Regions from separate parts of the Enterobacter sp. ECC-219 genome, predicted to be linked through region 2. Evidence: predicted binding sites of a transcription regulator. Region 2 holds the regulator's gene; the other holds the start of a gene.
What was found. Region 2 encodes Fur, which represses iron uptake genes when iron is present. Its sites were predicted from a motif close to ATAATAATGAGAACNACTATCAA; they were not measured.
Positions count from the first base shown of each region.

Region 1: the regulator Fur is predicted to act here: its motif matches at 1,751-1,773, upstream of sufA (Fe-S cluster assembly scaffold SufA).

Region 1 is NZ_CP143680.1:2,734,951-2,739,378, reverse strand. It holds gene sufB (Fe-S cluster assembly protein SufB) at 1-1,334, opposite strand, end outside; gene sufA (Fe-S cluster assembly scaffold SufA) at 1,343-1,711, opposite strand; gene V1603_RS12990 (MerR family transcriptional regulator) at 2,022-2,753, opposite strand; gene V1603_RS12985 (diguanylate phosphodiesterase) at 2,942-4,162, opposite strand.
Region 2 is NZ_CP143680.1:2,043,177-2,047,604, reverse strand. It holds gene ybfF (esterase) at 129-902, shown strand; gene ybfE (LexA regulated protein) at 1,031-1,318, shown strand; gene fldA (flavodoxin FldA) at 1,474-2,004, shown strand; gene fur (ferric iron uptake transcriptional regulator) at 2,295-2,741, shown strand; gene chiQ (ChiQ/YbfN family lipoprotein) at 2,834-3,160, opposite strand; gene chiP (chitoporin) at 3,208-4,428, opposite strand, start outside.

The sequences.
Region 1 (4,428 bases), 690 kb from region 2:
TGATCTTCCCCAATGCGCGACGTGGTCGCCTCGTGCTCCAGCTGGGCCGTGTTGTTACGACACTCAACGTAAGGGAAGGTATGCGCCCCGCAGTCTGCGCCAATCAGCATTGAGTCACACTGGGTGAAGTTACGCGCGTTGGTGGCCGTCGGCATGATTTTCACCAGCCCGCGATAGCTGTTCTGGGAATGCCCGGCAGAGATCCCTTTCGAAATGATGGTAGATTTCGTGTTTTTACCGATGTGGATCATCTTGGTGCCGGTATCGGCCTGCTGATGCCCGCTGGTGAGCGCCACCGAGTAAAACTCACCAATGGAGTTATCCCCACGCAGGATGCAGCTCGGGTACTTCCAGGTAATAGCAGAGCCGGTTTCCGACTGCGTCCAGGACATTTTGCTGTTTTCACCTTCGCACAGCGCGCGCTTGGTGACGAAGTTCAGGATACCGCCGGTGTTGCCGTCGCCGGGGAACCAGTTCTGCACCGTGGAGTATTTCACCTCCGCGTCTTTATGAATGATGACCTCGACCACCGCAGCGTGCAGCTGATAGCTGTCGCGCACCGGTGCAGAACACCCTTCGATATAGCTGACGTAGCTGCCTTCGTCCGCAACCAGAATGGTGCGTTCGAACTGGCCGGTTTTTTCGGCGTTAATGCGGAAATAGGTGGAGAGCTCCATCGGACAGCGCACGCCTTTCGGCACGTAGATAAAGGTGCCGTCAGAGGCTACCGCGGCATTTAGCGCGGCGAAGAAGTTATCGTTACTCGGTACCACGGTGCCGATGTACTTCTTCACCAGCTCGGGATGGTCATGAATCGCTTCGCCAAAGGAGCAGAAAATAATCCCCTGCTCGGCCAGCTTTTCGCGATAGGTGGTCGCCACCGAGACGGAGTCGAAAATGGCGTCCACCGCCACCTCTTTGCCCTCGCGAACCGGGACGCCAAGCTGATTAAAGGCCTCTTCCACCTCTTTACTCAGGAAGCTGTTCTCGGCACCGGTCTGCTGTACCGCGCCGGGCTGCGAAGCGCAGGTATCGTCACAGCTGCCGCAGGAGGGCGCGGAGTAGTAGCTGTAATCCTGATAGTTCAGTTTGTCGTAATGGGCTTTCAGCCAGTGCGGCTCTTCCATCTCCAGCCAGGCGCGGAAAGCGCTCAGGCGAAATTCGAGCATCCACTCGGGCTCGTTACGTTTGGCCGAGATGGCGCGCACGACATCTTCATTAATCCCTTTCGCCAGCTCGTCGGTCTGCAGCTGCGTGAAAAAACCCTCTTTATAGTTGAGGTGTCCGCCGCTCCAGGTGTTTACATCACTCGTTGCTTCAGTATTACGAGACATAGTACCGCCTATACCCCAAAGCTTTCACCGCAGCCGCATTCGTTCTGGGCTTTCGGGTTATGAAATTTGAATAACTGGTTTAAACCTTCCCGTACGTAGTCCACCTCTGTACCGTCGATAAACGGCATAGCCTGAAGCGCGACGTACAGCTTTGCGCCATCGGTTTCAAACACCAGGTCATCTTTTTCCGGTGCGGTGACAGTATCCAGCACGTAGCCAAAGCCCGCGCAGCCGGTCTGCTTAACGCCTAAGCGTACGCCGAGGATCTCGGGCTTTTTCGCCACCAGCTCGTGGATATGCGCTGCCGCCGCAGGCGTGAGCGTTAAACCACGCCAGGCAAAATCGGCAGGATTGAAGGTTTCTGAATGCAGTTCCATAGGTCCACCTCATCTGATTAGCCATCAGGGCATAACACCATGTTAGTGATAACGATTATCACTTCAACCCTCTGTCAGCAGGGGCATTCGGCTAAACCGCCCTTTTTGTCTACTTTTATTAAGCATAGACCCTGTCAGGAGATGCGGGCGGGATGGATTTAATTGTTCAATACTTTGAAAATTAATGGATTATTGAACGGAGGAAACAGCGACGAAAGGAAAAGTAAAATATGCATCGGAAATGCCTATTTTTGAGATAGCTTTTGTTCAGGAAGGGACCAAAACAAAAAAAGGCCCTCAAGGCCTCTGATTATGAGTGATGAAATGAAACGGTAAAACCCTGTTCACGCCAGTGATCGAGCTGTTCCTGCTGACGCAGTGTTGGCGCTTTTCCCGTCCAGACGAAGATTTTTTGCCCCGGGAAGAGCTCAGGACGCGGGGAATCAATCGGCTCGGCCAGAACATCAATGTGCCAGCCCTTGTGCGATAAGCGCGCGGCTTCCAGCCACAGGTGGGTCCGGTCATCGCATTCCCAGCCGATAAGCAACGCATCGTTACCCGCTTTCTTGCGCGACTCCGCCAGGCTTGCAATCGCGAATTCAATCAGAACACCGTCAAGCATGCTCGCCATGTGGCGTACGGTATTTTGATCCTGATTCATTCGCTGGCGGACGGGGGAAATGATGTTATCGATCAGCGCATCCATCGCGTGGTCGCGGCGAAATTCGCCGATTTTGGCACGCAGCTTTGCCGGGCTGGCGTAGCGCAGAACGGTCATCATCTCTTCCTGGAACGAGGCCCAGTTACCCTGGGTCAGAACTTCTTTGTTTTCCAGCAGGGCTTTGACTTTTCCGACCGAAACGCCGCTTTTCATCAGGCGCTTGATCTCTTCGATACGCAGGATATCTTCATCGTCGAACTGACGATGACCCCCTTCGCTGCGCTGCGGCTTCAACAATCCATAACGGCGCTGCCAGGCACGCAGCGTAACGGGGTTGATACCGCATCGTTCGGCTACTTCGCCGATACTGTAATAGGCCATTAACTCCCTCACGCTCAGAACTTCCATACCTAACTGCACCAACCTTATCAGATTGTACAAACCATTTGTATAACTAAGACCGTATTTTGCCCAGGTGAATGGGGCATTCCACCATCCACCTGTTAATACATTGTTGTACAAAATTTGCCATTCGTACAGCCAGACCGACTCAATTGCGCCCGGCTTTATCAAAAGTCGAATTTTTTCTCTGGCCATGCAATGGCCGGAATACCGCCGTGCCGGGGGCTGGCAAAAAGATGTCCCTGGAACTGCGAAATCCCCGCAGACTCCAACCACATCCACTCTTCCGCCTTCTCCACGCCGACCGCGCAGAACTGAATTTCCAGCGAAGAACAGCATTTGATAATCGCCTGAATAATAGCCTGACGCGGACCACTTTTGTGCACGTTCGCTACCAGATCACGATTAATCTTAATTCTGTCCGGCTGGAACTGGGCCAGCAGCTGTAGCCCGGCAAAACCGGCACCAAAGTGATCGATCGTTACGCTGATCCCCGCACTTTTTAACTGCCTGACCGAGTCTGTGAACTCATCGAAACGGGAAATGGCTTCGCTCTCGGTGAACTCGACCATAATTTGCTCGGGCACAAAACCATTTGCTTCGATGGCGGTAAGCAGAAAGTCCACGGCGTTGGGGAGATTGACCAGCGTCATAGGCAGCAGGTTAAGAGACAACGTCTGGTCCTGTAACCCCAGCGCGCTGGCCATTGAGAGCGCTACCTGCTTGCTTTGCAAATCAGAGGTATACACGTCCTCGCGCGAGCGGTTGGCGAAGTAGACCCCCGGCGAGTCGCCGGACGGGGTGCGGAGAAGCGCCTCCCAGGAGACGACCCGCTGCATAAACGGATCGACTATCGGTTGAAAGGCAAAGCTACAATCCGCCCCTTTCGCGACCACCTCAGGTTGTGCAGATAAGTGCGTGTCTTCAGGAACAAAATCCCATGAATCTGCAGGAGGCAGTTCAAAATAGTTCGCTTTTTCTGTGGCCTCAACAAAGGTCCGAAAAAACTGCAGCGGGCGGTCATTATACGTCAGCTGGTAGCGCGTCGTGCCTCTGTTGAGCACCTGCTGCAGCACCTCATCCCTGTCGAACTGGCGTAAATCAAAAAGCTCCATGCCCACCTTGCCAAAACGCCGGACAGGCCCGTGATCCCGCATCAGCTCTACCACGTTATGGTGGCGGGTGTCGTTGCAGATCTGCTCATAAATAGCAGAAACATGATCCGCTGGCCCCTCAAGCAACTGGAAAAAATGTGTGCCGTTAAACAGCAAGATCCCCGTGACATTGGATTGCCGGTTTTTACTATTTGCAGCAGCGACCATTGTTTCCAGCGCTTTCACTGGAACGTCTTCGCAGATATGACTGCGGTAAATGATGGTTGTAAGCATGCTATTCCTGGGGGTTAGGGTTTTGGCCACAATAAAGGTGGGTAAGGATCATTTATAGCACATTAATTGGCTGACAAATAATTTACATCTCAACCATTTACGGCTTTTAATGAGACCTTTTTCCGTGCTGTACAACTTAACTGCAACGCACAGCTTTGTACAATATATCCTGTGATTTCACCGATGCACCACACCATCTTAACCACATGAATAAAAAGCACTTTATAAAATATATCATACTAAATTTAAAAAATTGTACATTTTTA
Region 2 (4,428 bases):
ATCCCAACAGCGGATAGCGTCAAACCAGGTTGGCGGCAAAAGTCAGATTAAACTGGAACCTTGCAGCCGGGCGGCAGAATGGTCAACATGATACCCTAACCTGACATACGTAAAAAAAGAACTTTGCCATGAAATTGAATACCCGAGCGCAAACTGCACAATCGCCGAACAATAATTCCCCCATCGTGCTGGTTCATGGACTTTTTGGCAGCCTGGATAACCTGGGCGTGCTGGCCCGCGATTTGGTCACCGATCACGATATTCTACAGGTTGATATGCGCAATCACGGGCTTTCCGGCCGCTCAGACGAAATGACCTATGCGGCAATGGCGCAGGATCTGCTGGATACGCTTGATGCGCACAATCTGCAGAAGGTGACCTTCATCGGGCATTCAATGGGCGGTAAAGCGGTTATGGCGCTCACCGCGCTGGCGCCAGAACGCATTTCCGGGCTTGTGGTCATTGATGTTGCCCCTGTGGACTACGACGTTCGACGTCATGATGAGATTTTCGCAGCAATTAATGCTGTAACGGCAGCTGGCGTTTCCACACGTCAGCAGGCGGCAACGGTTATGCGTGAACATCTTGATGAAGAAGGCGTGGTGCAGTTCCTTTTGAAGTCATTTGTTGACGGGCAATGGCGTTTTAACGTGCCGGTGCTGTGGGACCAGTACAACAACATCGTGGGCTGGGAAACCGTCCCCACCTGGCCGCACCCTGCTCTCTTTATTCGCGGCGGCCACTCTCCTTATATTACCGACGCTTACCGCGACACGCTGCTGGCACAGTTCCCGCAGGCGCGCGCCCACGTGATTGCCGGGGCCGGGCACTGGGTTCACGCCGAAAAACCTGACGCTGTACTGCGCGCTATCCGCCGCTATCTCGCTGATACTGCAAATTGATTAAAAAGAGAGCGACTGGAAGATGACAGGCTTCCAGTCGTTGGCGTGCCGTTTTTGGTGATGTATGATGGCGCGCTTATCGCCCGGGCTTTAGCAGGGCGGCGTGTTTCCCCCGAAGTCTCAGAATCATGGCCAAAGAACAAACGGACCGTACGACACTAGATCTGTTCGCGAATGAGCGTCGACCGGGACGACCGAAAACGAATCCGCTTTCGCGCGATGAACAGCTGCGTATCAATAAACGCAATCAGCTTAAACGCGATAAAAATCGTGGGCTTAAGCGTGTCGAACTGAAGCTCAACGCTGACGCTGTCGATGCGCTTAACGAGCTGGCCGAGGCGCGTAATATCAGCCGCAGCGAGCTTATTGAAGAGATGCTCATCGCTCAGCTTGAGACGCTTCGCAGCCAGGCATAAGTCTGAAAAACCCCTTTATCGCCCTTTTCATGTAGCACAGAGTGCAGTCCTGCGCGATAGCGGTTTCCGCAGGGTTGCCAGTTCTGCTATTATTGCCCTTATCCGTGGCCGAATTGCGCCACCATACCATTAAGTTTCAAGAGGTTATTTTACTCATGGCAATCATCGGCATTTTCTTCGGCAGTGATACCGGCAATACCGAAAATATCGCAAAAAACATTCAGAAACAGCTCGGTAAAGACGTTGCTGATGTGCATGACATCGCCAAGAGCAGCAAAGAAGATCTCGAGGGCTATGACATTCTGCTGCTGGGTATTCCAACCTGGTACTACGGTGAAGCCCAGTGCGACTGGGACGATTTCTTCCCGACGCTGGAAGAGGTGGACTTCAACGGGAAGCTGGTCGCACTGTTTGGCTGTGGCGATCAGGAAGACTATGCCGAGTACTTCTGTGACGCGCTGGGGACGATTCGCGACATCATTGAGCCGAATGGCGCGGTTATTGTTGGTCACTGGCCGACTGCCGGTTACCACTTCGAAGCCTCTAAAGGCCTGGCCGATGACGATCATTTTGTGGGTCTGGCCATTGACGAAGACCGTCAGCCTGAGCTTACGGCAGAGCGTGTAGAGAAGTGGGTTAAGCAGATCCGTGAAGAACTCCACCTGGACGATATTCTCAACGCCTGATTTTTTCTACGGCGCAACGCAGGTTGCGCCCGTTTTCCAGGTAAAACCGATTAAATTAATTGCTACAAACTTTTAACTTTTTCGCCCAGACCTGTACAATGTCTCCCTGGCAAAATGTGGTTTCCATTGAGCAAGTTTGTTGGTGATACCACGTTTTTATAAGCATACTTTGCCTGAGACTTGCAGTTTTCATTTAGGCATGGCAGTTCTATAATGAGACGCATTAACCCAGGTGCATTTTCTGTCACTTCCTTCAGAAGTGAATCGTTTAGCAACAGGACAGATTCCGCATGACTGACAACAATACCGCATTAAAGAAGGCTGGCCTGAAAGTAACGCTTCCTCGATTAAAAATCCTCGAAGTGCTTCAGGGTCCAGACAATCACCATGTCAGTGCGGAAGACCTTTATAAACGTCTTATCGACATGGGTGAAGAGATTGGGCTGGCCACCGTTTATCGCGTGCTGAACCAGTTTGATGACGCGGGCATTGTTACCCGTCATAATTTCGAAGGCGGTAAATCTGTATTCGAACTGACCCAGCAGCATCACCACGATCACCTGATCTGCCTCGATTGCGGCAAGGTCATTGAATTTAGCGATGATTCCATCGAAGCGCGTCAGCGTGAAATCGCAGCTCGTCACGGCATTCGCCTGACCAACCACAGCCTGTACCTTTACGGTCACTGCGCTGAAGGGGATTGCCGCGAGAATGAACACGCTCACGACACAAAATAAGTTAGCGTTCATACTCTGAGCCAGCCGCAAGGTTGGCTTTTTTTTGCGTCAAAAAAGCCCGGTAAGCAAAGTGCCACCGGGCGTAAAGCAACTTATTTATTGTTATTGCGTATCTCGTTCCAGATCTTATCGCAACGCTTCGCCACTTCCTGATCGTTACCGGTTTTACGCGCCTGAATACAGGCCTGATAATCCATCACCCGAACGTTCTCCTGCGTCGCGAACTGCTCATGCGCTTTCTCTTTCTTCAACACATTCAGCACGCTCTGACAGGCTTCGATTTTCTCCGGCGAGGCTTCCGCAGTATTAATACAGGCGCTATACGCCTCCTTCAGACGGGAATCCTCTTTCGGCGCCTGAGTCTGAACGCACGCCACCAGCCCTGATGCCAGCAACGCGACGATTACGATTTTTTTCATCATGTGAAGTCTCCAGACCGGCGGGATTCAGCCCGCCGGTGTGCTCATCAGAAGATGGTGAATGGGGCGATAACCATGAATTTGACGTCACGTTCATCCTGGAAGATGTTGCCGTAACCGCCCGCATAGCTTGGAATATCGGAGTGGTTGTCATACTGGGTGAAGTGCAGCTTGAACATCGTGCCTTTCGCGCGGCCATCCTGCAGGGTATAGATAGCATCCAGGCTGTAGGAGGACTCTTTCAGGCGATAGTTTGGATCGTAGTAGGCATCCGGCGTCGCCATGTCTGCTGGTTTTGCGTCCCAGGCGTATGCGTAAGAAGCCCCCACCGCCCAGCCAGGCAGGTTCCAGTTTTTCAGGTCATACATGGCGCCGAAGAAGACCGCTTTCTCGCCGTCGGCGTTGAAGTCGGAGCGGTTATCCCACCAGATATCCAGACGACCGTTGGATGATGCATAGGTCGGGGTCATACGCTGCAGGAAGTAGCCCTGCTGCCCTTCCGCCTTCACCCATGTCCCTTCCAGACGCAAATCAACCTGACCGACTTTGTAGCCGAAGGTCAGCGCCTGAAGCCACGCGGTGCCGTTATAAATGTCATTTACGCTGCCATCGCTGACCTTATCGCGCGTACCGTAGAACTGGTAGCTGGTGCTCAGCGGGCTACCGGCGATATCAAATTTGTAGCTGGCTTTAGCAAAATACTGATCGATATAGCCTTCCGCCTGACCAAATGCGGCTTCCAGAACCAGATCGTTTTTAAAGTCGTACTTCGCGCCCAGCGAGTGGAGGTAATCGACTTTGGTTTTCTTATCGTTCTGGTAGAACTTATCCATTTCGATGTGCCACGGTGCTTTGTACTCGTTGGTCCACATATAGGAGAAGCTCAACGCACCTGCGTCACCGTAGTCAAAGTTAGCCCCGGCTTCTGCACCCTGATAGGTACCAGGCATAAAGCTCCAGTGCGGCGCTAACAGCGTCTGGCCGGTTGGCTGAATATACCCCCCGCGCGCCCAGACCGGGCCGTATTTAAATTTCGCTGCAGCCTTATAAAGGCTGATACCGCTTTTATCTCCGGACCAGTCTTCGTCATAGGCTTTATTGCTGGAGGAGAAGGCAATTTCGTTCGGGTGGCCGCTGTCGCCGTTTTCCGCCATTTCGATTGCGGTAAATGCGGCAATATCCAGACCGAACATATCAGCGGCATAGCCTGACTGGAAGTCCAGGTTGGCGTTCCAGGTGGAGTGAGAGAGGTTGGTTTTGTATTTATC